DNA from 3 places in the Streptomyces sp. NBC_01268 genome. Region 1 is predicted to be linked to each of the others. Evidence: riboswitches for the same ligand, from Rfam matches in the RefSeq annotation. Region 1 holds a riboswitch; each other region holds the start of a gene.

Region 1 (4,641 bases):
TGCCGCCCCGCCGGCCCCGTACGACCAGGTACTCCAGGCCGAGGTCGTTGGCGGCCAGCGCGTCCTTGGACTCGGCGGCGCCGATGAAGCCGACCGGGATGCCGAGCACGGCGGCGGGCCGGCCCGCCCCCTTCGCGATCATCTCCAGGAGGTGGAAGAGCGCCGTCGGCGCGTTGCCGATCGCGACGACCGAGCCCTCCAGGCGGTCCCGCCACAGCTCCATCGCGGCGGCCGACCGGGTGGTGCCCAGCTCGGCGGCGAGCGCGGGCACCGACGGGTCGGACAGCGTGCAGACCACGTCGTTGTCGGCGGGCAGCCGCTTGCGGGTGACCCCGCTGGCGACCATCTGGGCGTCGCACAGGATCGGCGCGCCCGCACGCAGGGCGGCACGCGCCGAGGCGACGACGCCGGGGGAGTGGGCGATGTCCCGCACGAGGTCGGTCATGCCGCAGGCGTGGATCATCCGCACGGCGACCTGGCTGACGTCGGCGGGCAGGCCCGCGAGGTCCGCCTCGGCGCGGATCGTGGCAAAGGAGCGGCGGTAGATCTCCGCGCCGTCCTTCTCGTACTCGAACATCCTGTTGCTCTCGCTCATCTCGTGGGGGTCGCCGGGCCGCGGGCCGCCGCGACCGCTTCGGACAGGGAGGTACGGAGGGTGGGGACGCCGTCGACCAGGTAGCCGCCGTCCTCGGTGGCGAGGACGTCGACCCAGGCGCCGTGCGGGTGCCCGCAGCGGCGTGCGCACCCGGAGAAGTGGACGGGCAGCCGCCCGTGCGGGGCGAGGGCCGCGTCCCGCCGCACGTCGGCGAGGGACTTGGCGCAGCCGGGCCGCCCGGTGCAGGCCCCGACGCCGGTGCCGGGGGCGTCGGGCCGGGTGATCAGGCCGTACGCGGCGAGCTCCGTGAGCGCGGCGAGCCGGCCGGGCGGCGCGGCGACCACCGCACCGCGCCAGGGCGTGAACCGCACCTCGCGGGCCGGCAGCAGCGCCCGCAGTTGGACGGCGGTCAGCCGGCCGAGCGGCGCGAGGACGTACAGGGCGTCCGCGCCCAGCGGCCCCGGGACGGGCGGGTCCCCTTGGGGCAGCGGCGGTACGGGGTGGGGGACGGGCTCCGCGGCGAGTCCGGCGCGCGCCAGGGCGGCCGCCAGGTCGGGCACGCACCCCTCGGGCAGTTCCCGCACCCGCCAGGCGCCCGTCCCGGCGGTCTCGGCGGCCCGCAGGAAGGCGTCGGCGGCGGCGAGCGCGGCGCGCGGGGCGTCGGTCGCGGCGACCCGGAAGGCCTGGGGGCCGAGGCGCAGCTGGGCGCGGACGTCCCCGCCCGCGGGAGGCCCTTCTGCGAGCAAGGTCACATCCCCGCCGAGCCCCGCGACGTCGCCCCGCCCGTCGTCCAGGACGAACAGGAAGCGTCCGGAGAGCGCCGCGGTCCACGCCTCCGCGCACAGCAGCGCGTCCAGTTCCCGTGCCCACAACTGCGGCTCGGCGCCGCCGAGTCCGTCCAGTCCGGCGGCCGGAGAGACGACGATGTTGCGGACCCGTTCGTGGCTCGGCGAGGGCAGCAGCCCGGCCCGGTCGAGCAGCGCGGCCAGCTCGGCGCCGCAGCCCTCGCCGAGCCCGCGGAGCTCCGCGTTGCCGCGCGAGGTGATGCTGATGCTGCCGTCCCCGAGGGACTCGGCCGCGTCGGCCAGCGCCAGGACCTGAGCCTCCGTCAAACGCCCGCCGGGCAGCCGGAGTCGGGCGAGCCGCCCGTCGTCCGCCGCGTGCAGTCGCAGCGCACCCGGACAGGCGTCGCCGCGGTCCCGTATGAGAGGTTCGCCCGGTTCGGGCGAGGTGCGTGGGGTGGCCGACATGGCGGCGAGCATACCCACGGCGGGATCCGCTCCCACCTGCCGAGAACCAGCCACGACCGGGGCCGGAGCCGGCCACGACCGGGGCCCGGGGCCGCCGTGACCGGGGCCCGGTCCCCCGGTGTGATCCGCCCGACCCCCGGCTCTCCCCCGCCGCGCCCGCTCACGATCTAGGATGCAGACGGCATGGGGTCCCAGGACCCCGGGGAGGAAGCCCGGTGAGAATCCGGCGCGGTCCCGCCACTGTGAGCCGGTCCGGAGTTTCGGGGCGGTGAGTCAGGAACTCCCGCCGTCCATACGACCACCCGGGGCGCGGACAACCCCGAGGAAGGCCCTGAGCTCGCCATGCTCCTGCTGCTGTCGCACTCCGACACCGACCTGCTCAGCGCCCGCGCGGCGAACGCCGCCGAAGGCCCGGTGGAGTACCGGTACGCCAACCCGGCCCGGCTGCCGCTGGCCGACCTCCCCGCCCTCCTCGACGGCGCCGAACTCGTCGTCGTCCGCCTCCTCGGCGGCCTGCGCTCCTGGGAGGAGGGCCTCGACACGGTCCTGGCCGCCGGGAAGCCCGTGGTGGTGCTGAGCGGCGAACAGGCTCCCGACGCCCAGCTGATGGAGGCCTCGACCGTCCCGGTCGGCGTCGCCACCGAGGCGCACGCCTACCTGGCGCACGGCGGCCCGGGCAACCTCGGCCAGCTGGCCCGCTTCCTCTCCGACACCGTGCTGCTGACCGGCCACGGCTTCGAGCCGCCGGCCCCCGCGCCGACCTGGGGCCCGCTGGAGCGGACCGCGGGGGACACGCCCGAGGGCGCCCCCACCGTCGCCGTGCTCTACTACCGCGCCCACCACATGAGCGGCAACACCGCCTTCGTCGGCACCCTCTGCGACGCGATCGAGCGGCAGGGCGCCCGGGCGAAGGCCCTGTACGTGGCCTCGCTCCGGGCCCCGGAGCCCGAGCTCCTCGACGAGCTGCGCGGGGCCGACGCGATCGTCACGACGGTCCTCGCGGCGGGCGGCACCAAGCCGGCCGAGGCGCAGGCGGGCGGCGACGAGGAGGCCTGGGACGCGGGCGCGCTCGCCGCCCTGGACGTGCCGATCCTGCAGGCGCTGTGCCTGACGGGCTCGCGCGCCGCGTGGGAGGAGAACGACGAGGGCCTGTCGCCGCTGGACGCGGCCAGCCAGGTCGCCGTCCCGGAGTTCGACGGCCGGCTCATCACCGTCCCGTTCTCCTTCAAGGAGATCGACGAGGACGGGCTGCCCGCGTACGTGGCGGACGCCGAGCGCTCCGCCCGCGTCGCCGGCATCGCCGTCCGGCACGCCCGTCTGCGGCACATCGCGAACGGCGAGAAGAAGCTGGCGCTCGTCCTCTCCGCGTACCCGACGAAGCACTCCCGCATCGGCAACGCCGTCGGCCTCGACACCCCGGCCTCCGCCGTGGCGCTGCTGCGCCGGCTCATCGCCGAGGGCTACGACTTCGGCCCGGTCGAGGACATCCCCGGCCTGGTCTCCGGCGACGGCGACGAGCTGATCTACGCCCTGATCGAGGCCGGCGGCCACGACCAGGACTGGCTCACCGAGGAGCAGCTGGCCCGCAACCCGGTCCGCATCCCGGCCGCCGACTACAAGCGCTGGTACGCCGAACTCCCGGCGGAGCTGCGCGAGCAGGTCGAGGAGCACTGGGGCCCGGCCCCGGGCGAGATGTTCCTGGACCGCTCCCGCAACCCCGAGGGCGACATCGTGCTGGCCGCGCTGCGCCGCGGGAACCTGCTGGTCCTCATCCAGCCGCCGCGCGGCTTCGGCGAGAACCCGATCGCGATCTACCACGACCCGGACCTGCCGCCGTCGCACCACTACCTGGCGGCCTACCGCTGGATCGCCGCCCGCGCCGAGGACGGGGGTTTCGGCGCGGACGCGATGGTGCACCTGGGCAAGCACGGCAACCTGGAGTGGCTGCCCGGCAAGAACGCCGGCCTGTCCGCCGCCTGCGGCCCGGACGCCGCGCTCGGCGACCTGCCGCTGGTCTACCCGTTCCTGGTCAACGACCCGGGCGAGGGCACCCAGGCCAAGCGGCGCGTGCACGCCACGCTCGTCGACCACCTGGTGCCGCCGATGGCCCGCGCCGACTCGTACGGCGACATCGCGCGCCTGGAGCAGCTGCTCGACGAGTACGCGCAGATCAGCAGCATGGACCCGGCGAAGCTGCCGGCGATCCGCGCGCAGATCTGGACGCTGATCCAGGCGGCGAAGCTGGACCACGACCTGGGCCTGGAGGACCGGCCGGAGGACGACGGCTTCGACGACTTCCTGCTGCACGTCGACGGCTGGCTGTGCGAGGTCAAGGACGCGCAGATCCGTGACGGTCTGCACGTCCTGGGCGGCGCCCCGGTCGGCGAGGCCCGGGTGAACCTGGTCCTGTCGATCCTGCGGGCCCGGCAGATCTGGGGCGGCACGCAGGCGCTGCCGGGCCTGCGCGAGGCGCTCGGCCTGGACGAGTCGGCGGCGACGCGCACCACCGCCGACGAGGCGGAGGCGAAGGCCCGCGAGCTGGTCGAGGGCATGGAGGCGGCGGACTGGTCCGTGGACGCGATCGGCTCCGTGGCCGGCGCGTACGGCGCCGAGGTGCACGCGGTGCTGCGCTTCGCCTGCGAGCAGGTCGTCCCGCGCCTGGCCGGCACCACCGACGAACTCACGCACGCGGTCCACGCGTTGAACGGCGGCTTCGTCCCGGCCGGGCCCTCGGGCTCGCCGCTGCGCGGCCTGGTCAACGTGCTGCCGACCGGCCGCAACTTCTACTCGGTCGAC
Region 2 (4,641 bases), 3.7 Mb from region 1:
GGCGAGCACCAAGGTCCGCGGCCAGGGCACCGTCTCCGTCCCTGTCCCCCAGCTGATCCCGGGCCACGCCTACGGCTGGCGGGTCCGCACCACCGACGGCACGACCACCTCGTCCATCTCCACGAACTGCCACTTCAGGGCCCCCGCGGCCTGATCCCGACCGGCGGATCGTGAACCCTGGTCGCCCATGCGGGCGGGGCCCCGCCGCGCGGGGTCCCGCCCTCAGGGCCGGTCAGGGGGCCGTCAGAAGCGGCCCTGCCCGATCGGGAGGCGCTGCGGGAGGGTCGGCAGCGGGAGCCCGGTGGAGCGGTGGGCCTGGTCGGCCGGGGTCCGGCAGGTGAGGTCCCCGGCGGGCAGACGGCCCGTGACCAGGTAGGCGGTGGCGGTCGCGTCCGCGCAGGATCCCAGGCCGTAGACGCCGTGGCCCTGGCCGCCGAGGACGGTGACCATCCGGGCCCCCTTCATCGCACGGCGCAGCCCCTGCCCACTGGCCAGGGGTGTCTGGGAGTCCCACTCGTTCTGCAGGACGAGGGCGGCGACGGAGTTGTTCACCTCGGTGGCGGGCTCGGCCCCGCCCCGCCAGAACGCACACGGCTTGATGTTCGACGCGAAGTCCCCGTACAGCGGGTACCGGCGCTTGTCGCGGATCGCGTCGCGCCGGTACCGCTCCGGGTCGCGCGGCCACGCGCGGGTGTCGGCGCACACCACGGACCAGAAGGCGGCGTCCATGTTGTCCGCCGGGACGGCGGGTGCGTCGGCCGGGGCGTCGGCCGCGCGGGCGAAGGCCGACGGTACCGGGGCGGGCGGCGTGCCGCGCCGCGCCGGCGCCGGGGTCCGGCCCTCCGCGGCGTCCTTGAGCCGTACGACCGCCTCGGCGGCGTAGGCCACGTCGAAGAAGACGGCCCGCGACCCGAGCCGGATGTCGTCGCCCGTCAGGGCGACGCCGTCGAGCTCGATCGGCTCGCGGTCCGCCCGGGCGACCAGCGCCCAGAACGTCGCGCCGACCTCGGCAGGGATGGCGCCGAGCCCGTAGGTCGCGTTCCGCTCGGCGGCCCAGCCGGTCCACCGCGTGAACGCCGGTTCCGCCCCCTCGGCCCATATCCGGATCATGCCGCGCCAGATCCGCTCCGGGTCGACCGCGCTGTCGAGCACGAACCGGTCGGCGCGCTTGGGGAACATCTGCGTGTAGACGGCTCCCAGATAGGTGCCGTAGGAGTAGCCGAGGTACGAGATCTTCTTCTCGCCGAGCACCGCGCGGATGACGTCCATGTCCCGTGCCGTGTCGCGGGTGGTGAGGTGCGACAGGACGGCGCCGTTCCGCGCCCGGCACTTCTCCGCGACGGTCCGCGCCCACTGGACGTCCCGCTTGAACGTCGCTGCCTTGTAAGGGCGTTGCCACGCGGTCTCCGCGTCGTTCAGTCCGCAGCTCACCGGGCTGCTCCGGCCGACGCCCCGGGGGTCGAAGCCGATCAGGTCGTACCGCTTCCTCACGTCGTCCGACAGCATCGGCGCCATCCAGACCGGCATGTCGAGGCCCGATCCGCCGGGCCCGCCGGGGTTCAGCAGCAGCACACCGCGCCGGTCACGGGCGCTGGTCGCCTTCGTCCGGGACACGGCGAGGTCGAGCGTGCGGCCGTTCGGGCGGGCGTAGTCGAGGGGCACCTCGATCGTCGCGCACTCGTACTCCGCCGGCCCTTCGGCGTCGCAGCGACTCCAGCGCGGCTTCTGCCGGCCGTAGCGGGCGAGCGGGTCGGGTGACGGGGTGGCGGTGGTCGCGGTGGCGGCCCGGGGCGCCGGTCCGGCCGCCGAGGCCACGGCGGGGGTGAGAACGGGGAGGAGCGTCGCGATGGCGCCGAGGGCCACGGCGGGCGCTGTTCGTCTGCTTCGCACGGTGATGGAGATCCTCGCGGGAGGTGGACGTTCTGTCCCAAGAACCCTTGCTCAGAGGGGACTTGCCGGAATCCCCCCGAAGGACGGCATCATCTCCCCCTGAAGGAGGACCCGACCCTGACCGATGGCACAGAACCAGCCACCTCCACAGGGTCCTTGATCCCCTGCGGCCTGGTCGCGACGTGAACTCCGGTGTGCCGGGCCCGGCTTCACCCGCCGGCCGGTGTGGCCCGTGGTCTAGAGTGAGGGCGCAGCTGGTTCGCCCCGTCCGCCAGGCGGGATGCGTCGTAAGAGGGAACCCGGTGGGAATCCGGGACTGCCCCGCAGCGGTGAGTGGGAACGACCGCCGTCACACAGCACTGGGTCCGACGTACCGGACCTGGGAAGCGACGGCCAGTAGGAGTCCCGTACGACGGGACGTGCCCGCGAGTCCGAAGACCTGCCCGTTGCCCGCACGCGGACGATTCCGCGCGCGGCCATCCGGTGACCTCGAGGGCGGGTCGGCGACCATACAGGCGGACGAGCGTGCCTTGCTGCGCGCGTGCGCATCCGCCTGTTCCCGGTCTCCCTTCGCCCCTCGTCAGGTCTCCGGACCTCAGGGATTCATCTCGCGAAGGAGATCTCCGTGACCACGAAGTCCGCAGCCGCGGCAGCACGGGCCACCGTGTACGGCTACCCCCGTCAGGGGCGGAACCGCGAACTCAAGAAGGCGATCGAGGGCTACTGGAAGGGCCGCGTCACCGCCGACGCCCTCCGGAACACCGGCGCCGCGCTGCGCCGGACGAACTGGCTGCAGCTCGCCGACGCCGGCATCACCGAAGTGCCGACCGGCGACTTCTCGTACTACGACCACGTCCTGGACACCACCGTCATGGTGGGCGCGATCCCCCGCCGCCACCAGGAGGCCGTGGCGGCCGACGCGACGGACGGCTACTTCGCCATGGCCCGCGGCACCCAGGACGTGGCGCCGCTGGAGATGACCAAGTGGTTCGACACCAACTACCACTACCTCGTCCCCGAACTGGGCCCTGACACCGTCTTCTCGGCGGACTCGGCCAAGCAGGTCACGGAGCTGCGCGAGGCCCTCGCGCTGGGTCTGACCGCCCGACCCGTCCTGGTGGGACCGGTCACCTATCTCCTGCTGGCGAAGCCCGCCCCCGGCGTGGCGGCGGAGTTCGAGCCGCTGACCCTGCTGGACCGCCTGCTGCCCGTCTACGCCGAGGTCCTCGCCGACCTCCGGGCCGCCGGCGCGGAGTGGGTGCAGATCGACGAACCGGCCCTGGTGCAGGACCGCACGCCCGCCGAACTCGCCGCCGCCGCACGGGCCTACCGCGATCTCGGCGCCGCCCGGGACCGGCCGAAGCTGCTCGTCGCCTCCTACTTCGACCGGCTGGGCGACGCCCTCCCGGTGCTCGCGAAGGCGCCCGTCGAGGGACTCGCCCTCGACTTCACCGGGCCCGCCGCCGCGAACCTCGACGGACTCGCGGCCGTCGGAGGCCTGCCCGGCAAGCGGCTCGTCGCCGGCGTGGTCGACGGCCGCAACGTCTGGGTCGACGACCTGCAGAGCTCCCTCACCACCCTCGGCACCCTCCTCGGTCTCGCCGGCCACGTGGACGTGTCGGCCTCGTGCTCGCTGCTCCACGTGCCGCTCGACGCCGCGGCCGAGGAGGACGTCGACCCGCAGGTCCTGGCCTGGCTCGCCTTCGCCCGGCAGAAGACGGACGAGGTCGTCGCCCTGGCCAAGGGCCTGTCCCTGGGCACCGACGCCATCAGCGGCGAGCTGGCCGCCAACCGGAGCGCGCGCTCCGCCCGCGCCGCCTCCCCCCTCACCCGCGACCCCGCCGTCCGGGCCCGGGTCCGGGCCGTCACCGAGGCGGACCGCCGCCGCTCGCCGTCCTACGCGCGGCGTGCCGCCGCCCAGCGGGCCCACCTCGGGCTTCCGCTGCTCCCGACCACCACCATCGGGTCCTTCCCGCAGACGGCCGAACTGCGCGCCGCTCGCGCGGACCTGCGCGCCGGACGGATCGGGGACGAGGGCTACGAGGAGCGCATCCGGGCGGAGATCCAGGAGGTCGTCTCCTTCCAGGAGAAGGCGGGGCTCGACGTCCTGGTGCACGGCGAGCCCGAACGCAACGACATGGTGCAGTACTTCGCCGAACAGCTCGACGGCTACCTCGCCACCCGGCACGGCTGGGTGCAGTCGTACGGCACCCGGTACGTCCGTCCGCCGATCCTCGCCGGTGACATCTCCCGTCCGCGGCCGATGACGGTGCGCTGGACGACGTACGCGCAGTCCCTGACGCCCAAGCCGGTCAAGGGCATGCTCACCGGCCCGGTCACCATGCTCGCCTGGTCCTTCGTCCGCGACGACCAGCCGCTGGGCGAGACCGCCCGGCAGGTGGCCCTCGCGCTGCGCGACGAGGTGAACGACCTGGAGGCCGCCGGCACCTCCGTCATCCAGGTCGACGAGCCCGCGCTGCGCGAGACCCTGCCGCTGCGGGAGGCCGACCACCCGGCGTATCTCGCCTGGGCGACCGAGTCGTTCCGGCTCACCACCGCGGGAGTGCGGCCCGACACCCAGATCCACACCCACATGTGCTACGCCGAGTTCGGCGACGTCGTCCAGGCCATCGACGACCTCGACGCCGACGTGATCAGCCTGGAGGCGGCCCGCTCCCACATGCAGGTCGCCCGCGAACTCGCCGCCCACGGCTACCCCCGCGAGGCCGGTCCCGGCGTCTGGGACATCCA
Region 3 (4,641 bases), 1.6 Mb from region 1:
TCTTCTTCTTCCTGGCCGTCACGGTCATGGGCTTCCTGGCCGCCAAGTGGCGCAAGGCCGAGAACGAGAACAGCCTCGACGAATGGGGCCTGGGCGGCCGTTCGTTCGGCACCTGGGTCACCTGGTTCCTGCTCGGCGGCGACCTCTACACCGCGTACACCTTCGTCGCCGTCCCGGCGGCCATCTACGCGGCGGGCGCGGCCGGCTTCTTCGCCGTGCCGTACACGATCCTGGTCTACCCGCTGATCTTCACCTTCCTGCCCCGCCTGTGGTCGGTGTCCCACAAGCACGGTTACGTCACCACCTCCGACTTCGTCCGCGGCCGCTTCGGCTCCAAGGGCCTGTCGCTGGCGGTCGCCGTCACCGGCATCCTCGCCACCATGCCGTACATCGCCCTCCAGCTCGTCGGCATCCAGGCCGTCCTGGACGTGATGGGCGTCGGCGGCGGCGAGGGCACCAACTGGTTCGTCAAGGACCTGCCGCTGCTCATCGCCTTCGGCGTCCTCGCGGCGTACACGTACTCCTCCGGTCTGCGCGCCCCGGCGCTCATCGCCTTCGTCAAGGACACCCTGATCTACATCGTCATCGCGGTGGCGATCATCTACATCCCGATCAAGCTGGGCGGCTTCGACGAGATCTTCGCCAAGGCGGGCGAGGCCTACCAGACGGTCAACCCGGCCACCGGCAAGCCCAAGGGCGCGCTCGTGCCCGGCGAGGCCGGCCAGTGGACGTACGCGACGCTGGCCCTCGGCTCGGCGCTGGCGCTCTTCATGTACCCGCACTCGATCACCGCGACGCTCTCCTCCAGGAGCCGCGAGGTGATCCGCCGCAACACCACGATCCTGCCGCTGTACTCGCTGATGCTGGGCCTGCTCGCGCTGCTCGGCTTCATGGCGATCGCCGCCGGCGTGAAGGTCACCAACGGGCAGCTCGCCATCCCGCAGCTCTTCGAGGACATGTTCCCCTCGTGGTTCGCGGGCGTGGCCTTCGCCGCCATCGGCATCGGCGCCCTGGTCCCGGCCGCGATCATGTCGATCGCGGCGGCCAACCTGTTCACGAGGAACATCTACAAGGACTTCCTCAAGCCGAACGCGACGCCCGAGCAGGAGACCAAGGTCTCCAAGCTGGTCTCGCTGCTGGTGAAGGTCGGCGCGCTGGTCTTCGTCCTCACCATGGACAAGACCGTCGCCATCAACTTCCAGCTGCTCGGCGGCATCTGGATCCTGCAGACCTTCCCCGCCCTCGTCGGCGGCCTGTTCACCCGCTGGTTCCACCGCTGGGCGCTGCTCGCCGGCTGGGCCGTCGGCATGGTCTACGGCACCGCCGCCGCGTACGGCGTGGCCAGCCCCACCCAGAAGCACTTCGGCGGCTCCTCGGCCGAGATCCCCGGCATCGGCGAGATCGGCTACATCGGCCTCACCGCCTTCGTGCTCAACCTGGTCGTCACCGTGGTCCTCACCTTCGTCCTGAAGGCGCTCAAGGCGCCCGACGGCGTCGACGAGACCTCGCCCGAGGACTACACGGCGGACGCCGGCGACGCGGGTGTCGCCACCGAGCTGCCGAAGGTCGGGACCGCCGGGCACTGAGCCCCGCGGGCCGTCGGCTCCACCGTCTCCGCCCGCCTCCGGTCATCCGGGGCGGGCGGAGCCGCGCCGGGGGGCAGACTGCCGTGCATGGACTTCACGATCAGGGCGGTACGGCCCGAGGAGTACGCGGCCCTCGGCGAGATCACCGCGCGGGCCTATCTCGACGACGGGTTCCTCAGCTTCGGCGAGGACGACGCGTACCTGCACCTGCTGCGGGACGTTGCCAGGCGCGACGCCGAGGCCGAGGTGCTCGTGGCCGTCGACACCACGGACGCGGCCGGCACGGTCCTCGGCGGGGTGACCTTCACCGCCGGCGGCGCCGAGTGGGCCGACATCGCCCGGGAGGGCGAGGCCGAGTTCCGCATGCTGGCGGTCGCGCACGCGGCGCGCGGCCGGGGCGTCGGGGAGGCCCTCGTGCGGGCCTGTGTGGACCGGGCGCGGGCCGTCGAGGGGTGCGCGCGGATCGTGCTCTCCACCCAGCGGACGATGACCACCGCCCACCGTGTCTATGAGCGACTGGGCTTCGTACGCTCCCCCGAGCGGGACTGGAATCCCGTCCAGGGGCTGGACTTCACGCTCTTCACCTACGTTCTGGAGCTCTGAGCTCCACTCCGACCGACACAACATGTGGGGGGTGCCGCGAGCGGCGCCCCCCACATGTATGCTCGTCCTCGCTGTCGCCGCAGGGGAATCCGGTGGAAATCCGGAACTGTCCCGCAACGGTGTGTTTTGCGCGCTTTCGCGCCCAGGGTGAGTCCGAAGACCTGCCGACAGCGCGCCCGGTCCGTCCGTTCCGGGTGCCACAGACGTCCGGGCCTCGCGGAGTGGGCCGGTGGACGCGGCGCCGCCGTGCGTACGGCCGCCCGTTCCCGCCTCCCGTCCTGGCTCCGAGCCGAGCGAGGGAGAGCCCCCACGTGACCATCGCGCCCGCCGATCCGGCCGCAGCGATCGAGACCGACGGCCCCGGCACCGTGCTGCTGCGGGTCCTGACCGATCTCACCGCCGACCTCCCGGACACCGACCCCGGCAAGGTCGCCGCCGCCGCCCTGCGCGGCCGCAGCGCCGGTTCGGACGAGGCGGAGCTGCGCGAGCTGGCCACCGAGGCCGCCGCCGGACTCATCGCCGAGGACCCGGCGTACTCCCGGCTCGCCGCCCGGCTGCTCACCCTCACCATCACCGACGAGGCGGCGGGCCAGGGCGCGCTCTCCTTCTCGGCCTCCGTCGCCGTCGGCCACCGCGAGGGCCTGATCGCCGACCGCACGGCCGCGTTCGTCGCCACGCACACCGCGCGCCTCGACGCGCTGATCGACGCGGCCGGTGACGACCGCTTCGGCTACTTCGGCCTGCGCACCCTCTACTCCCGCTACCTGCTGCGGCACCCGATCACCCGCCAGGTCATCGAGACCCCGCAGCACTTCATGCTGCGCGTCGCGTGCGGTCTGGCCGAGGACGAGTCGGTGCGCGCCGTGGACGAGGTGGCGGCGCTGTACGGGCTGATGAGCCGGCTCGACTACCTGCCCTCCTCCCCCACGCTCTTCAACTCCGGCACCCGCCACCCGCAGATGTCCTCCTGCTACCTGCTGGACTCCCCGCAGGACGAGCTGGACTCCATCTACGACCGCTACCACCAGGTCGCGCGCCTGTCGAAGCACGCGGGCGGCATCGGCCTGTCGTACTCCCGCATCCGCGCCCGGGGTTCGCTGATCCGCGGCACCAACGGGCACTCCAACGGCATCGTGCCGTTCCTGAAGACGCTGGACGCCTCCGTCGCCGCGGTGAACCAGGGCGGCCGCCGCAAGGGCGCCGCCGCGGTCTACCTGGAGACCTGGCACGCGGACATCGAGGAGTTCCTGGAGCTCCGCGACAACACCGGCGAGGACGCCCGCCGTACGCACAACCTGAACCTGGCGCACTGGATCCCGGACGAGTTCATGCGCCGGGTCAACGCGGACGCCGAGTGGTCGCTCTTCTCGCCGGCCGACGTGCCCGAGCTGGTCGACCTGTACGGCGAGGAGTTCGACGCCGCGTACCACAAGGCGGAGGCGGCGGGCCTGGCCAAGAAGTCCATGCCGGCCCGTGACCTGTACGGCCGGATGATGCGCACCCTCGCGCAGACCGGCAACGGCTGGATGACCTTCAAGGACGCCTCCAACCGGACCGCCAACCAGACCGCCGAGCCGGGCTCCGTCGTCCACTCCTCGAACCTCTGCACCGAGATCATCGAGGTCACCGACGACGGCGAGACGGCCGTCTGCAACCTCGGCTCGGTCAACCTCGGCGCCTTCGTCCGGGAAGGAGCCGACGGCGGGCAGATCGACTGGGCGCGGCTCGACGAGACCGTGCGCACCGCCGTCACCTTCCTCGACCGGGTCGTCGACATCAACTTCTACCCGACCGAGCAGGCCGGCCGCTCCAACGCCCGCTGGCGTCCGGTGGGCCTGGGCGCGATGGGCCTCCAGGACGTCTTCTTCAAGCTGAAGCTGCCCTTCGACTCGGCCGAGGCCCGCGCGCTGTCCACCCGGATCGCCGAGCGGATCATGCTGGCCGCGTACGAGGCCTCCGCCGACCTCGCCGAGCGCAACGGCCCGCTGCCCGCCTGGGACAAGACCCGCACGGCCCGCGGTGTGCTGCACCCGGACCACTTCGACGTCGAGCTGAACTGGCCGGAGCGCTGGGCCGCGCTGCGCGAGCGGATCGCCGCCGTCGGCATGCGCAACAGCCTCCTCCTCGCCATCGCGCCGACCGCGACCATCGCCTCGATCGCCGGCGTCTACGAGTGCATCGAGCCGCAGGTCTCCAACCTGTTCAAGCGCGAGACGCTGTCCGGCGAGTTCCTCCAGGTCAACTCGTACCTCGTGGACGAGCTGAAGCGCCTCGGCGTGTGGGACGCGCAGACCCGTGAGGCGCTGCGCGACGCCAACGGCTCGGTGGCCGGCTTCACCTGGGTGCCGGCCGAAGTGCGCGAGCTGTACCGCACGGCCTGGGAGATCCCGCAGCGCGGCCTGATCGACATGGCCGCCGCCCGCACCCCGTTCCTGGACCAGGCGCAGTCGCT

What was found. Region 1 has a riboswitch for cobalamin ahead of cobN (cobaltochelatase subunit CobN). Riboswitches for the same ligand answer to the same signal wherever they lie in the genome.
Region 2: linked by a shared signal. The riboswitch ahead of metE (5-methyltetrahydropteroyltriglutamate--homocysteine S-methyltransferase) and the one ahead of cobN (cobaltochelatase subunit CobN) in region 1 are both predicted to bind cobalamin.
Region 3: linked by a shared signal. The riboswitch ahead of OG309_RS25030 (ribonucleoside-diphosphate reductase subunit alpha) and the one ahead of cobN (cobaltochelatase subunit CobN) in region 1 are both predicted to bind cobalamin.

The regions. Positions count from the first base shown of each region.
Region 1 is NZ_CP108454.1:3,968,033-3,972,673, reverse strand. Features, by position in the region: gene OG309_RS17605 (precorrin-8X methylmutase) at 1-595, opposite strand, end outside; gene OG309_RS17600 (cobalamin biosynthesis protein CobG) at 592-1,845, opposite strand; cobalamin riboswitch at 2,008-2,150, shown strand; gene cobN (cobaltochelatase subunit CobN) at 2,188-4,641, shown strand, end outside.
Region 2 is NZ_CP108454.1:7,654,126-7,658,766, reverse strand. Features, by position in the region: gene OG309_RS34250 (LamG-like jellyroll fold domain-containing protein) at 1-154, shown strand, start outside; gene OG309_RS34245 (alpha/beta hydrolase) at 244-1,890, opposite strand; cobalamin riboswitch at 2,129-2,351, shown strand; gene metE (5-methyltetrahydropteroyltriglutamate--homocysteine S-methyltransferase) at 2,516-4,641, shown strand, end outside.
Region 3 is NZ_CP108454.1:5,530,822-5,535,462, reverse strand. Features, by position in the region: gene mctP (monocarboxylate uptake permease MctP) at 1-1,586, shown strand, start outside; gene OG309_RS25035 (GNAT family N-acetyltransferase) at 1,674-2,189, shown strand; cobalamin riboswitch at 2,248-2,372, shown strand; gene OG309_RS25030 (ribonucleoside-diphosphate reductase subunit alpha) at 2,501-4,641, shown strand, end outside.